Linked DNA regions of Pontiella desulfatans. The protein of the gene in region 2 interacts with the protein of the main gene of each other region in a pairwise test. Links are inferred from orthologs where the notes say so. Each region holds a gene or a part of one and is shown on either strand. Other genes may lie near its edges. The genes, in order: eno and rpe.

The links.
Region 1: the proteins of rpe (region 2) and eno interact in binary tests that used the Escherichia coli proteins (3 or more experiments, as listed by UniProt). The link is inferred for Pontiella desulfatans from one-to-one orthologs.

Annotation. Positions count from the first base shown.
Region 1 is NZ_CAAHFG010000003.1:357,847-360,776, forward strand. It holds eno (phosphopyruvate hydratase), read right to left. Parts: upstream 2,140-2,930; coding sequence 862-2,139; downstream 1-861. Other genes in the region: thiD (bifunctional hydroxymethylpyrimidine kinase/phosphomethylpyrimidine kinase), read right to left, coding at 1-331; E9954_RS22580 (FtsB family cell division protein), read right to left, coding at 372-680; E9954_RS22590 (iron-sulfur cluster assembly scaffold protein), read left to right, coding at 2,363-2,930. UniProt on the Escherichia coli protein: Catalyzes the reversible conversion of 2-phosphoglycerate (2-PG) into phosphoenolpyruvate (PEP). It is essential for the degradation of carbohydrates via glycolysis.
Region 2 is NZ_CAAHFG010000001.1:768,152-777,200, reverse strand. The notes cover bases 2,574-5,566. They hold rpe (ribulose-phosphate 3-epimerase), read right to left. Parts: upstream 4,411-5,566; coding sequence 3,736-4,410; downstream 2,574-3,735. Other genes in these bases: E9954_RS02820 (hypothetical protein), read right to left, coding at 4,996-5,319; E9954_RS02835 (sodium:solute symporter family transporter), read left to right, coding at 2,574-3,731. In the rest of the region: E9954_RS02850 (P-loop domain-containing protein), read right to left, coding at 1-526; E9954_RS02845 (FmdB family zinc ribbon protein), read right to left, coding at 592-873; E9954_RS02840 (iron-containing alcohol dehydrogenase), read left to right, coding at 1,077-2,267; more of E9954_RS02835, read left to right, coding at 2,271-2,573; E9954_RS02815 (hypothetical protein), read left to right, coding at 5,761-6,189; E9954_RS02810 (hypothetical protein), read right to left, coding at 6,371-6,850; E9954_RS02805 (hypothetical protein), read right to left, coding at 6,989-7,237; E9954_RS02800 (ankyrin repeat domain-containing protein), read right to left, coding at 7,500-9,049. UniProt on the Escherichia coli protein: Catalyzes the reversible epimerization of D-ribulose 5-phosphate to D-xylulose 5-phosphate.

The DNA.
Region 1 (2,930 bases), on a different replicon or contig from region 2:
CGGTTTGCAGGAATTCGGCAACCAGGGTGCAGGTTTCCAGGCCTCCGAGCATGCCGATCTTGATGACCGCCGGGGGAAGATCGGCCGCCAGGGCGTCCAGCTGCGCCCGGAGCATGGACGTGGAAACGGGTTCGACGGCTTGGACGCCCAAGGTGTTCTGGGCCGTGAGGGCGGTGATGACCGAGCAGCCATGCACGCCGAATGCGCTCATCACCTTAAGGTCGGCCTGGATGCCCGCCCCGCCGCCCGAATCGGAGCCGGCGATGGTCCAGGCAATCGGGCTTGGGGTTAAGGTCGGAAGGCCGGAAGTCGAGGATCGGTTCGGTTTCATTGGACGTTCGACCTCCGACTGCTGATGCCGCCGAGCGGCATCAGAAGTTTCCTGATTCTTCCGGGAAGTGGAAGATCGTTTCGTTGGTCCGCGCATAGCCGACCTCGTGGGCAACCTTTTCGACGAACTCCGGGTCGACCGAGAATCGCCGCTGCTTTTCCTTCAACTCCAGCTCGTAGGCCTCGGTCTCGTCAATGCGCTGCTGCAGCACGTCGTGCCGGCTCTGGTATTCCTGGAGCTGCTTCACCTTCGGGGTGAACGCGAGCACCACCCCCACGCCGGCCATGATGACAATGGCGACCAGCACGATGCGGTTGATCAGGTTCCAGTATTTTTCAGTTTGTTGCATGGGGGTAGCGGGTTTTGCGTGGTTCGATGGTTGGAATATAGCGGGAAACTCAACGCCGACAAGTTTGTTTTGCAGGTAGGGTGCGATCCCCGGGCGCGCCGCAGGCCGGACGGTCTATCCCTGCCCAACAAAAAAAGGCGGCCCGAAGACCGCCTTTTTCTCATTAACGAAGAATCGTTAATTATGCATCGCCGTAGCGGCTGTCGGTACCGAGCATTTCTTCGATACGGAGCAGCTGGTTGTATTTGGAGATGCGGTCGGAGCGGCTCAGCGAGCCGGTCTTGATCTGGCCGGCGTTGGTGGCAACCGCGATGTCCGCGATGGTGTTGTCGGAGGTTTCGCCCGAACGGTGGGAGACCACCGCGGTGAAGCCCGCCTTGTGCGCCATTTCGATCGCGTCGAGCGTTTCGGTCAGCGTGCCGATCTGGTTGACCTTGATGAGGATCGAGTTGGCGCTGCCTTCTTCGATGCCGCGTGCGAGGTAGTCCACGTTGGTCACGAACAGGTCGTCGCCCACGAGCTGGCAGCGGTCGCCGATCTTGTCGGTCAGGATCTTCCAGCCGGCCCAGTCCTCTTCGTTCATGCCGTCTTCGATGGAGTCGATCGGGTATTTGGAGATGAGCTCTTCGAGGTAGGAGGCCTGTTCTTCGGAAGAACGCTTGGCGCCGCTTTCGCCTTCGAACTTGGCATAGTTGTATACGCCGTCTTCGTAGAACTCGGAGGACGCGCAGTCGAGGGCGATGGTAACATCCGTGCCCGGCTCGTATCCGGCATCCTTGACCGCCTGCATGATGGAGTCGAGGGCTTCTTCGGTGCCGCCGGCGAAGTTCGGCGCGAAACCGCCTTCGTCGCCCACCGCGGTGGAGAGGCCTTTGCCTTTAATGATGGCTTTCAACGCGTGGAACACCTCGGCGCCGCAGCGCAGGCCTTCCTTGAAGGTCGGGGCGCCAACCGGACGGATCATGAATTCCTGGAACGCGATCGGGGCGTCGGAGTGGGAGCCGCCGTTGATGATGTTCATCATCGGAACCGGCAGGGCCTTGGCGTTGGTGCCGCCGATGTAGCGGAACAGCGGGATGCCGAGCTCGTCGGCTGCGGCGTGGGCAATGGCCAGGGAGACCCCCAGCATGGCGTTGGCGCCGAGCTTGGACTTGGTCTTCGTGCCGTCGAGCTCGATCATCAGGTTGTCGATGCCGACCTGGTCGATCGCGTCCATGCCGATGATGGCCGGGGCGATGATGTCGTTGACGTTGTCGACGGCCTTTTCGCAGCCTTTGCCGAGGTAGCGGGATTTGTCGCCGTCGCGAAGCTCGAGGGCTTCGTTCACGCCGGTGGAAGCGCCGGAGGGTACTGCGGCGCGGCCGGTGGCGCCGGAATCGAGGACGATGTCCACTTCGAGGGTCGGGTTGCCGCGCGAGTCGAGGATTTCGCGTGCCAATACATCAATGATTTCTGACATTTCTAGTCTCCTTATGATTTGATTTCGAACCACTTGTTTCTGAAAACGAGGCGGCAATATAGCCGCGCAGGTGCGGGAAGGCAAGGGCTCCTTTATTCGGATTGTGTATAAAAATACCGATTTTGGGCAAAAGGGTTGATGCCGTACGCCTTTGCTGGAATCATGCGCGGCTTTATTTGGGGATGAACCATCAACTCAGGAAAAGCTAAGGAGCTTATTAACAATGGAATACACATCTGAAATCAAGGAAATGTGTGTTGTTGCCCGTGGGCCGCAGAACGGTCCGGCGCCGATCCCCCAGGAGGGGAAATGGACGCAGGCAGCAGAAATCAGGGACATCAACGGCTTCACGCACGGCGTGGGCTGGTGCGCACCGCAGCAGGGCGCCTGCAAGCTCTCGCTGAACGTCAAGCAAGGCGTTATCCAGGAAGCGCTGATCGAAACCGTCGGTTGCACCGGCATGACCCACTCCGCCGCAATGGCCGGTGAAATCCTCACGGGGAAAACCATTCTCGAGGCGCTCAACACCGACCTCGTCTGCGACGCGATCAACGTGGCCATGCGCGAACTGTTCCTGCAGATCGTATACGGGCGTTCGCAGTCCGCCTTCTCCGAAGACGGTCTCCCGATCGGCGCCGGCCTCGAAGACCTGGGCAAGGGCCTCCGTTCCGTAACCGGAACCATCTTCGGCACCGTCGAAAAGGGCGTTCGCTACCTCGAAGTGGCCGAAGGCTATGTGACCAAGCTCGGTCTCGACGAAGACGACGAAGTCATCGGATATGCGTTCTGCC
Region 2 (9,049 bases):
TGCAATAGAGCAGACTGTTGCTAACGACTTCCGGCAGGTCTTCAAAGAAAATCTGCTGGGCCATTTCGCCATCGATCGAAAGAATATGCTCTCCATCAACCACGACCGACTGAACCGGCAGGGACACCTCGAGGCGCACCTCGATGTACTCCTTGGTCAGGAGCAGCGCGTTGCGGGGAAGAATCTTCTGGTTCGGTGCCGAAACCCCGACGTGACGGCGGGCAACGCCGTTATGGTCGTAGTTGGCGATCTTGTTGATATTGGAGGCCAGGCGGCGGAGGAGCAGGTCTTCCATCGCTGTGCGGCGCACCGGGCTATCGAACAGGTATTCGGGAATCTCGGCAATGGTCTGCGGAATGCGGATGCTGAAAACCGGACTCGCGAGCTCTTCAGACTCGAAGTCGATACCGGTACATTTGATGACGTAGCGCGAGAAATCGAAATCGCCGACCAGCTGTTGGTATTCGGAATAGGGCTGCCCATCAAGTCCCGACAGCAAATTGTAGAATTCCTTCTTATCCTTCATAGTCCAATAATCCTTCGTTTATTCAGTTACACAAACCATCCCAACCAGAAATCGCAATTGGTGGGTTACTGTGCCTTTTTCACATCTTTTTTGGAAGCGGTCTTTTTATCCTTTTTAGGGGCGTCGGCTTTGGGCTTGTCGGCGGCGGCCTCCTTTTGGTATCCGGAACTGCGATAGTCGGTTTGATAGAAGCCGGAACCTTTGAACAAAAAGCCTGCGCCACCGCCGATCAGGCGGTTCACCTGCCCGTCGCACTTCGGACACTCTGTCAACGGATCGGCCGACATGCTCTGGAAAGCCTCGAAATGGTGGCCGCACGCATTGCACTCATAGTCGTATGTAGGCATGAAATACTCCTGCATTCAAAGAAAGAGGCGGAATGTAGCGCATTCGCCCCTATTGTCAAAATCATTCTTGGCAGGGCCGTGAAACCTCTTCAGTCACGTCCGCGCTCACGATCGTGAGCGCGGACGTGACTCCTCTGGGACCAATTCGTTTGACACGCAAACCATGGCAAGGCGAAGATACGCGGAACTAAAGGAGTATTTGCATGGACTTTGAATTCGCCACCGCCCAACGCATTGTTTTCGGGGCGGGCAAGCTGCAGGAACTTCCAGCCCTGGCCGCCGGACTCGGCAAAAAAACAGCCTTTATCACTGGCCGGAACGCCGAGCGCATCGGGCCGGTCTTCCAACTATTGAAGGAAGCCGGAACCTGCCCGGCGGCGTTCTCGATCTCTGGCGAGCCCACCTCCGGCCGCATCGCCACCCTCGCCGCCCAGGCCCGCGAACAGGGTTGCGACCACGTTGTCGCCTTCGGCGGCGGCAGCGTGATCGATGCCGGCAAGGCCATCGCCGCCCTGCTCACCAATACGCGCGACCTGATGGACTATCTCGAAGTTATCGGCAAGGGCGAGCCCCTCACCGAAGATCCCGCCCCTTGCATCGCCATCCCGACCACCGCCGGAACCGGTGCGGAAGTTACGCGCAACTCGGTGTTGCTGTCCCCGGAGCACAAGGTCAAGGTCAGCATGCGCCACCCCCGGATGCTGCCCACCGTCGCGCTGGTCGATCCGGAGCTCACGCTCTCCATGCCTCCGGAAGTCACCGCCAGCACCGGTCTCGACGCCTTCATCCAACTCTTTGAGGCCTTTGTATCGAAAAAAGCCAATCCACTCACGGACGGCATCTGCCGCGAAGGGCTCAGGCGGGTCTCCCGCTCACTCTACCGGTGCTACATCCATGGCGACGACATTGCCGCGCGAACCGACATGGCATTCGGAAGCCTCTGCGGCGGCCTTGCGCTGGCCAATGCCGGCCTCGGGGCCATCCACGGTTTCGCCGGCCCCCTTGGCGGCATGTTCAATGTACCCCACGGCATGGTCTGCGCCGCCCTACTACAGGCCACCACCAGAACAAATTACGATGCGATGATCCAACGCGACCCGCAAAACCCCGCCCTGGACAAATTCCATGAAGCCGCCCGAATCATGATGCAGGATGAAAACGCGACCATCGAACAGGCGCTCGAACATCTCAAAGGAATCGCCGCACAAATGTTTGTGCCCGGCCTCAGCGAATACGGCGTGTCCGAATCCGACATTCCGGCTATCGTGGAAAAGGCGAGGAATGCGAGCAGCATGAAAGGCAATCCCATTGTTCTCACCGACGAGGAACTCGCCTCCATTCTCGAAGAATCCCTTGCACCACCGGTCGATGGCGACGCAACGCTCTACCTCTAGCCCATGCAAACGGTGCAATTCGGAACGCTGAATTATCTCGTGCTGGCGATTTATCTCGCCGGCATGCTGGGCATTGGAGTATTCTTCGCTAGGAAGCAGGAGAGCGGGGAAATGTTTTTCCTTGGCGGGCGCAAGCTTCCATGGCTGGCCGTGGCCATGAGCATGTATGCCTCGCTCACCAGCGCCGTCACCTATCTCGGCCTGCCGGGCACGGCCTACTCCGAAAATATTGCGCTCATCATCGTCTGCATCATGAGCCCGGTCGTGGCGCCGTTCATCCTTTTGCTCTTCTACCCGATCTACCACCGGCTCCAGGTCACCACGTCCTATGAGTATATTGAAAAACGCTTCGGCCAACCCGCCCGCTATGGCGTGGCGGGACTGTTCGTGCTCGCTCGCCTCGGCTGGCTCGGCACGGTGGTCTACGCCCCGGCCATGGCGATGTCGATCGTCACCGGCATCCCGCTCTGGGGTTGCATCTGCATGATGGGCATCCTCGCCACCGCCTACACCGCGCTAGGCGGGCTCGCCGCCGTGGTGTGGACGGACGTCATCCAATTCGTCATCCTCATCGGCGGCGCCATCTGGGTGGCGGTCAGCCTGGGCAATGGCGTCGAGGGCGGGACGGCGGAAATCTTCGCCCTCGCCAAGGAGGCCGGACGGCTGCACATTGCCGACTGGAAGTTCAACCTCTTCGCCATGTCCGGTCCGGTGGTCGCCATCTCCTTCTTTTTCCAGCTCATGCAGGACTATGGCACCGACCAGGTCACCGTCCAGCGACTCATGGCCACCGGATCGCTAAAAAAGACCGTCAAGTCCGTCGCCTTCAATGCCTGCACCGACTTCTTCATTATCGGCCTGTTGCTCTTCATTGGACTCGGCCTGTTCGCCTTTTTCCATGGAACAGAAATAGTGAACGGCATCGGATCCGACAAAGTGATGCCCTACTACATTATCCACTATCTTCCCCAGGGCATCTCCGGCCTGCTCATCACCGCCGTCTTCGCCGCCGCCATGTCGTCGATGGACTCCGGCATCAACTCCATTGCCACTGTCTTGATCAATGATTTTAAAATCACGCCTCACGATTCACGAATCACGGATGTTGCCCTCGCACGAATCATAACTGTCGGCTTGGGCGTTGCGGCAACATCCTTAGCCTTCTACGTTTCAACCATCGGCGGCATCATCAAGGCGTTCGCCTCGTTCATGAGCCTGTTCAGCGCACCGGTGCTGGCCCTGTTCCTGATGGGCGTACTGACGCGCAAGGGCAACTTCCAAGGATGGCTTGTGGGCCTCGCGGTTTCCGTTCCGGCAACCCTCTGGCTCCAGAAGATGGTCGAGGCGCACTGGGTCTATTATTTCCCCGTTTCGTTCCTCGTCGCCTTCGGGACTGCCCTGCTCGCCAGCCGGTTCTTCAATTCGGCACCGGCACCGAACGAACTGACCGTGTGGAAAAAATAACCGACTACAGAGAGGAACAGTAGGCCTCTTCCGCCTGCTTGCGCAGGTCGGCGATGGCTGCCGCCATGTCGTCCTGCTTAAAGAGATAGGATCCGGCGACATACAGATTGCACCCCACCGCGGCCGCACGGGCCACCGTCTGGTCATCGATGCCCCCGTCGATCGCAAGATCCACCCAATCGGCCATGCGCCGGATGGTGGCGCACTTTTCCTCGACGTAGGCGATATAGCTCTGCCCACCGAACCCCGGATGCACCGACATCACCAACACCTCGTCCACCCAACGGTTTTCCAAGCACTCGAAAATACTCTCCACCGGGGTTTCCGGATTCAGGGTAATGGCCGGGCGCCTGCCCATGGCGCGGATGGCGGCCAGGGTTTCGGGAACATCGCACTTGGCCTCAATGTGGATCTGGATCGTATCCGACCCCGCCGTCACGAATTTCTCCAGATGATCCTGCGGACGCTGCACCATCAGATGCACATTCTGGGGAATCTTCACATTCGCCGCCGACATCCTCACCACATCCGGGCCGAAGGAAATGTTCGGAACAAACACTCCGTCCATCACATCCACATGAATCTGGTCGGCACCGGCCTCCTCCGCGCGTTTGCACCCCTCGGCCAAACGGCCGAAATCAGCGGCTAGAATGGATGGCATAATCTGGATCTTTGGCATGGGACACTCCTTGAAAATGAACGCGAAACGTAAACAACCTAACCCGCCCCGTCAAGAATCCCCGCAAAAATCAGGCAAATCACCCACCCAACCAACCGGAATCAAAAAAAAATCACTTTCCCACTTGCATCGCCCCAGAAAACCGCTACTTTCTACCGCCTCTTAACGAGAAAAGATTGCGGGGTAGAGCAGCCCGGTAGCTCGTCAGGCTCATAACCTGAAGGTCATTGGTTCAAATCCAATCCCCGCTACCAATTTCAAGGCCGGAACACACGTTCCGGCCTTTATTTTTAGGGGTTTTGTGGGATTATGGTGTTTTAAAGAAATTGATGCGACCGTTTGAAAAAGTCCTGAAAACCACCAACAAAAACAAACACAAGTACAAACACACCAACGCGAACTTAGGGGTACAACACCCCGAATTTGCGGGCTCAAGAAGCATTCTCGCAGAAAAAAAAGTTTTTCAGGTGCCCGTGTGTTGGCCCTGGAAATCGATTGGTTGGTACCAACCACCCACAAACACGGTACAAACACACGAAAAAGGGAGCGCGTGAACGCTCCCCTCCCTGCCGATTCTGAATCCCTCTATGGAAGTTGGGCTTCGAGTTCTTTGGCGGATTTGCCTTTGCTCCAGGTCTGGAGAATTTCAAGGCGCGTCTGGTTGACGTGGTCGTACATGGAACGGGCCTCGTCGCCGGTGACGGCCTGGTCGTCGAGCATGGGCTCGATGAGGGCGGTCAGCTCGTTGAGGTGGGTTACGGTCTTGCGGACCCGGGCGACCAACTTGGTGGCCCGGCGGGACGCCAGCAGCTTCTGGATGACGGATGTGAGCAGCTTGGCCACGATCTGCTCCAACGGCAGATAGCGGAACAGGCTGATTCCGATTTTTGCGAGTATGACTTTAAGCATGGTTTTTACCTCCTACTTAAAGCCGGGAAATCAAATGGTGATGCTACCAAGTGATGGTTTCGAGGTTGGTGGGTGATCGGATTTCACCGTGGAAAATGACGAGAAAAGCGTTCTGACCCCCGCATGGTATTGACTCCTTATTTGAAGGAGGGAAATCACGTGGCACCGCGAATGGACGCCAATGAACGCGGATACCCTTTTTAGAACTTCACCACATAGGTCGCAGAGTATACGGAGGCAACATCATTTCATAGGACTCAGCCCGTATTATGTCCTTGCATACATCTAAAGACAGGAGTAGTGAAAGCGAAGCGGTTTGAGGGTCGAATGTGAGATAGAGGTTTCAAGAAGCTTTCTGCGCTACCGATTTCACCAACCATTCAGGCCGCTTCTACAAACTCAATGTGCCATAGAAAAAATTGCATATACAGGAGGTGCTAGATGAAAACGGCATGGAAAACAGTTACAAGGCGATCTTCAATGATCGCGCTGAGCATTGGCCTTGTCTTCATGTTGACTGGCTGTGGCGGCGATGATGACGGGGGCGAAAGAGATCTTTCTGGAACCTTCTGGGTTAACAATGATGATCCGTATTTCGAGGTCGCCTTCAATGGGTATGGAGATAGAATACTGATTGATTTTTTCACGCAAAAATTCACCGTATCCGGAGTCTGCACTAAGGTATCAGGAGGGGTTTCTTTTTATTACAGCCAAATATGGAGCGGAATGGACTATTATAGTGAGGGAAGCGCCACCGTCAACGGTGACACCCTGACACTAAATATCACCACGACTGCCGACGGCGTAATTGATGAAAGGTTTACTGGAACATTTATTTTCAAATTTCGAGGTGAATACGAACATTATTAGTCCGACTGCGACAACTGATTGCAGAGTCCTCGACTTGCTCTTGAAGCAAACTTGACCGTTACCACAATAGCGTGGACAACAGAGGGCGGAGATGTGGAAAGCATTATTTCATAGGACTAACCCCTGCCCCGTGCCCCTGCCCCTGCCCCTATTTCAGCCATGAGAGATTGGGCCTCAAAACCTAATCGATCCTCAACCATGTCGAAGGAGCATGGGAAGACGTTTGCTTTACACCATCCCTCCAAGATTCCGTATCGGCACACCCATCCATAAATCCACGATCTAGATCAACCACTGACATTGTGTAGGTGACCTTATAGTGATAAACATAAGAAGACACATCATAGTCATATTCATAAACAACCACGACATTGTCTCCTGCCATTTCCCACCGCCATGATTCGTTTGTATAGTAGTACTCATGGTCGCATGCCCGCAGGTTCTCAATCACCCCACCATCCTCAAATCTGATTCTTCCCGACCAGTACCACTCCGACCCAATAAGACTTCCGGAATCCACCTCTTGAGAGCTGCCGGCGCCAGCGGAGCCGCTGCTTCCTCCATCATCGTCTCCTCCGCAACCCGTTGTTCCGAGCACAGCGCCCCCTACCAACAGCGCAAAAGTTGCCAGCTTGATTCCTTTAACGATATCGTTTCCCATATTTCCCCATCCGGTTTAGTTGTTAACACCAAGTCACCTTCCTGCACAAATCCAGAAATGGCGAAGCCCCACCCCAGGGCCTATGCTGTCCGCACACAGTACAGACAATATTCCAGTTTATACAGAATATGATGGGGATCAAGTGCAATGGGAGTCCGCATGTAAATCGGAGGCGGGTGGGACGCATAAGACGGATTGGACGGATCGGATACTGACTACCGAAACCAGGTGGGTGACGGTCTTGCGGACACGATCCACCACCTTGGTGGCCTTGCGGGTCTTCAGCAGTTTCTGTATTGCCCCGGTCATCAGCTTGGCCACGATCTGCTCCAGCGGCAGGCAGCGGAACAGGCTGATTCCGATTTTTGCGAGTATGACTTTAAGCATGGTTACTACCTCCTACTTAAAGTCGGGAAATCAAATGGTGATACTACAAAGTGATGGTTTCGAGGTTGGTGGGTGATCGGATTTCACCGTGGATAATGACGAGAAAAGCGTTCTGACCCCTGCGCTGACCCCTGCGCTGTGGAAGGGTATTTTGTGTTTGACCGGAACCTCTAATGGGTGACCCCTGCGCTGACCCCTGCGCGGATGCTTGAGTCTGTCTTTGCGGCCAAGCCCGGACATGGCCTCACGAAAAGGGTCGACACTAATATGTATAGAAATATTCGCAACCCGCTTCTTTTAAAAATCTGAGCGTTTCTGAGTAGCTTAAGCTCTCTGACAAGGCATTCATGTCAAGGGTTCCTTCAAATTTAAGATTTGCAGTAAGCGCCTCGAGGTGGGTTAGTTTTGAGCAGTTCTGTATCACTTCGCTCAGCTCGGAATCGATTTTTTCATTTTTAGGCTGGGCTCCCCGTGCAACGCCAACCGCTCCGGAATACCAGAACATGTTTCGGAATGAGGATGATTCAAACGCCAGTTCAGCAACTTTCAGGTGTAGATCCTTTGGAACCGTTGTCGGAGGCAGACCCTCGGGCGTATCCTTGCCGGTAGCGGCACGCACAATGCCGGCTCTTAACCTCAGCAGGTTGATGGCCAACAAACTCAATGAAAATTCCTCGTATGTGGCCTTATAGTTGCCGCAAGCTTTTGCTCCAGCATTAATCAGTTGAGATACGACATCAGGCACGCCGCGAAGGACGGCATACAGCAACGCATCATATCCAGACTTATCCTTTTTCGACACATCTGAGCCGGCCTCAATAAGGATTTCCGAAATTTTCGAATGCCCGTAGTATGCCGCCAACATTAATGGTGTCGTTCCATTGTGCAGATCCCCGTTAACATCCGCTCCTTCCTCTATGAGAAAAGAGAGGGTTTCTTGTTTGTCTGCAAGAACGCAGATTCTGAGAAGCTGGCAGCAATCGATCTCTTCATTCTGTTCTTTCAGTGCATTAACCAAAGTTCGGGCAATTTGCATGTGATCATCGTATATTGCCATTGAAAGTGCGGTTGATCCATCTTTATTGGCTGGGGCAATGGATGCGCCCTTTTTCATCAACAGATCCACGGTCTGTTCATCTCCGAGGCCTGCCGCTGCCATCAGCAGGGTGGTTCCGCTGTCATCCGCCTGGTTAACGTCTGTCCCTGCATCAATGAGCACCTCCAGCAGTGCGGTGTCCTGCAGCAGCAGAGCCGTTGTAAGCGGTGTAGCCCCCTCGTTATCATGGACATCAACATTAGCTCCCAGGCTCAGTAATGCCTGAGCAGCAGGCAGATTACTTATCATTGCCGCAAAATGAATGGCACGTTTTCCTTTATTGTCGGCAGCCTCAAGGTTGGCACCGGCTTCTGCCAGAATGCGGATAACAGTTTCTGATTTAGTTATTACTGCGAGCATCAGCGCGGTTTCTCCGCTTGCATTAACGGCATCCAAGTTTACCCCTGCAAAGACCAGAAACCGAACCACATCTTCAAGCTCCATTGTGGCAGCCTTGATTAAGGCCGTTGTCCCTCCGGAAGGCGCTGCATTGATGTCTGCGCCGGCTTCAATAAGTCTCCGGGCTTCACCTTCAAACCTGGCATCCATATTCAGGATGAGATCTTTAAATTCGCGGGTTGCCGCATTTCTCGTAAAGGGAAAAAGTTTTTCCCAGAAGCCCAGAGGTTTCGGCATTTTAATGGGCTCAAAAGTATGCGTTCCCGCTGAGTCTGCGACCGGTTCCCCGGACGGTTTTGTTGGTGCAGCATCATGTG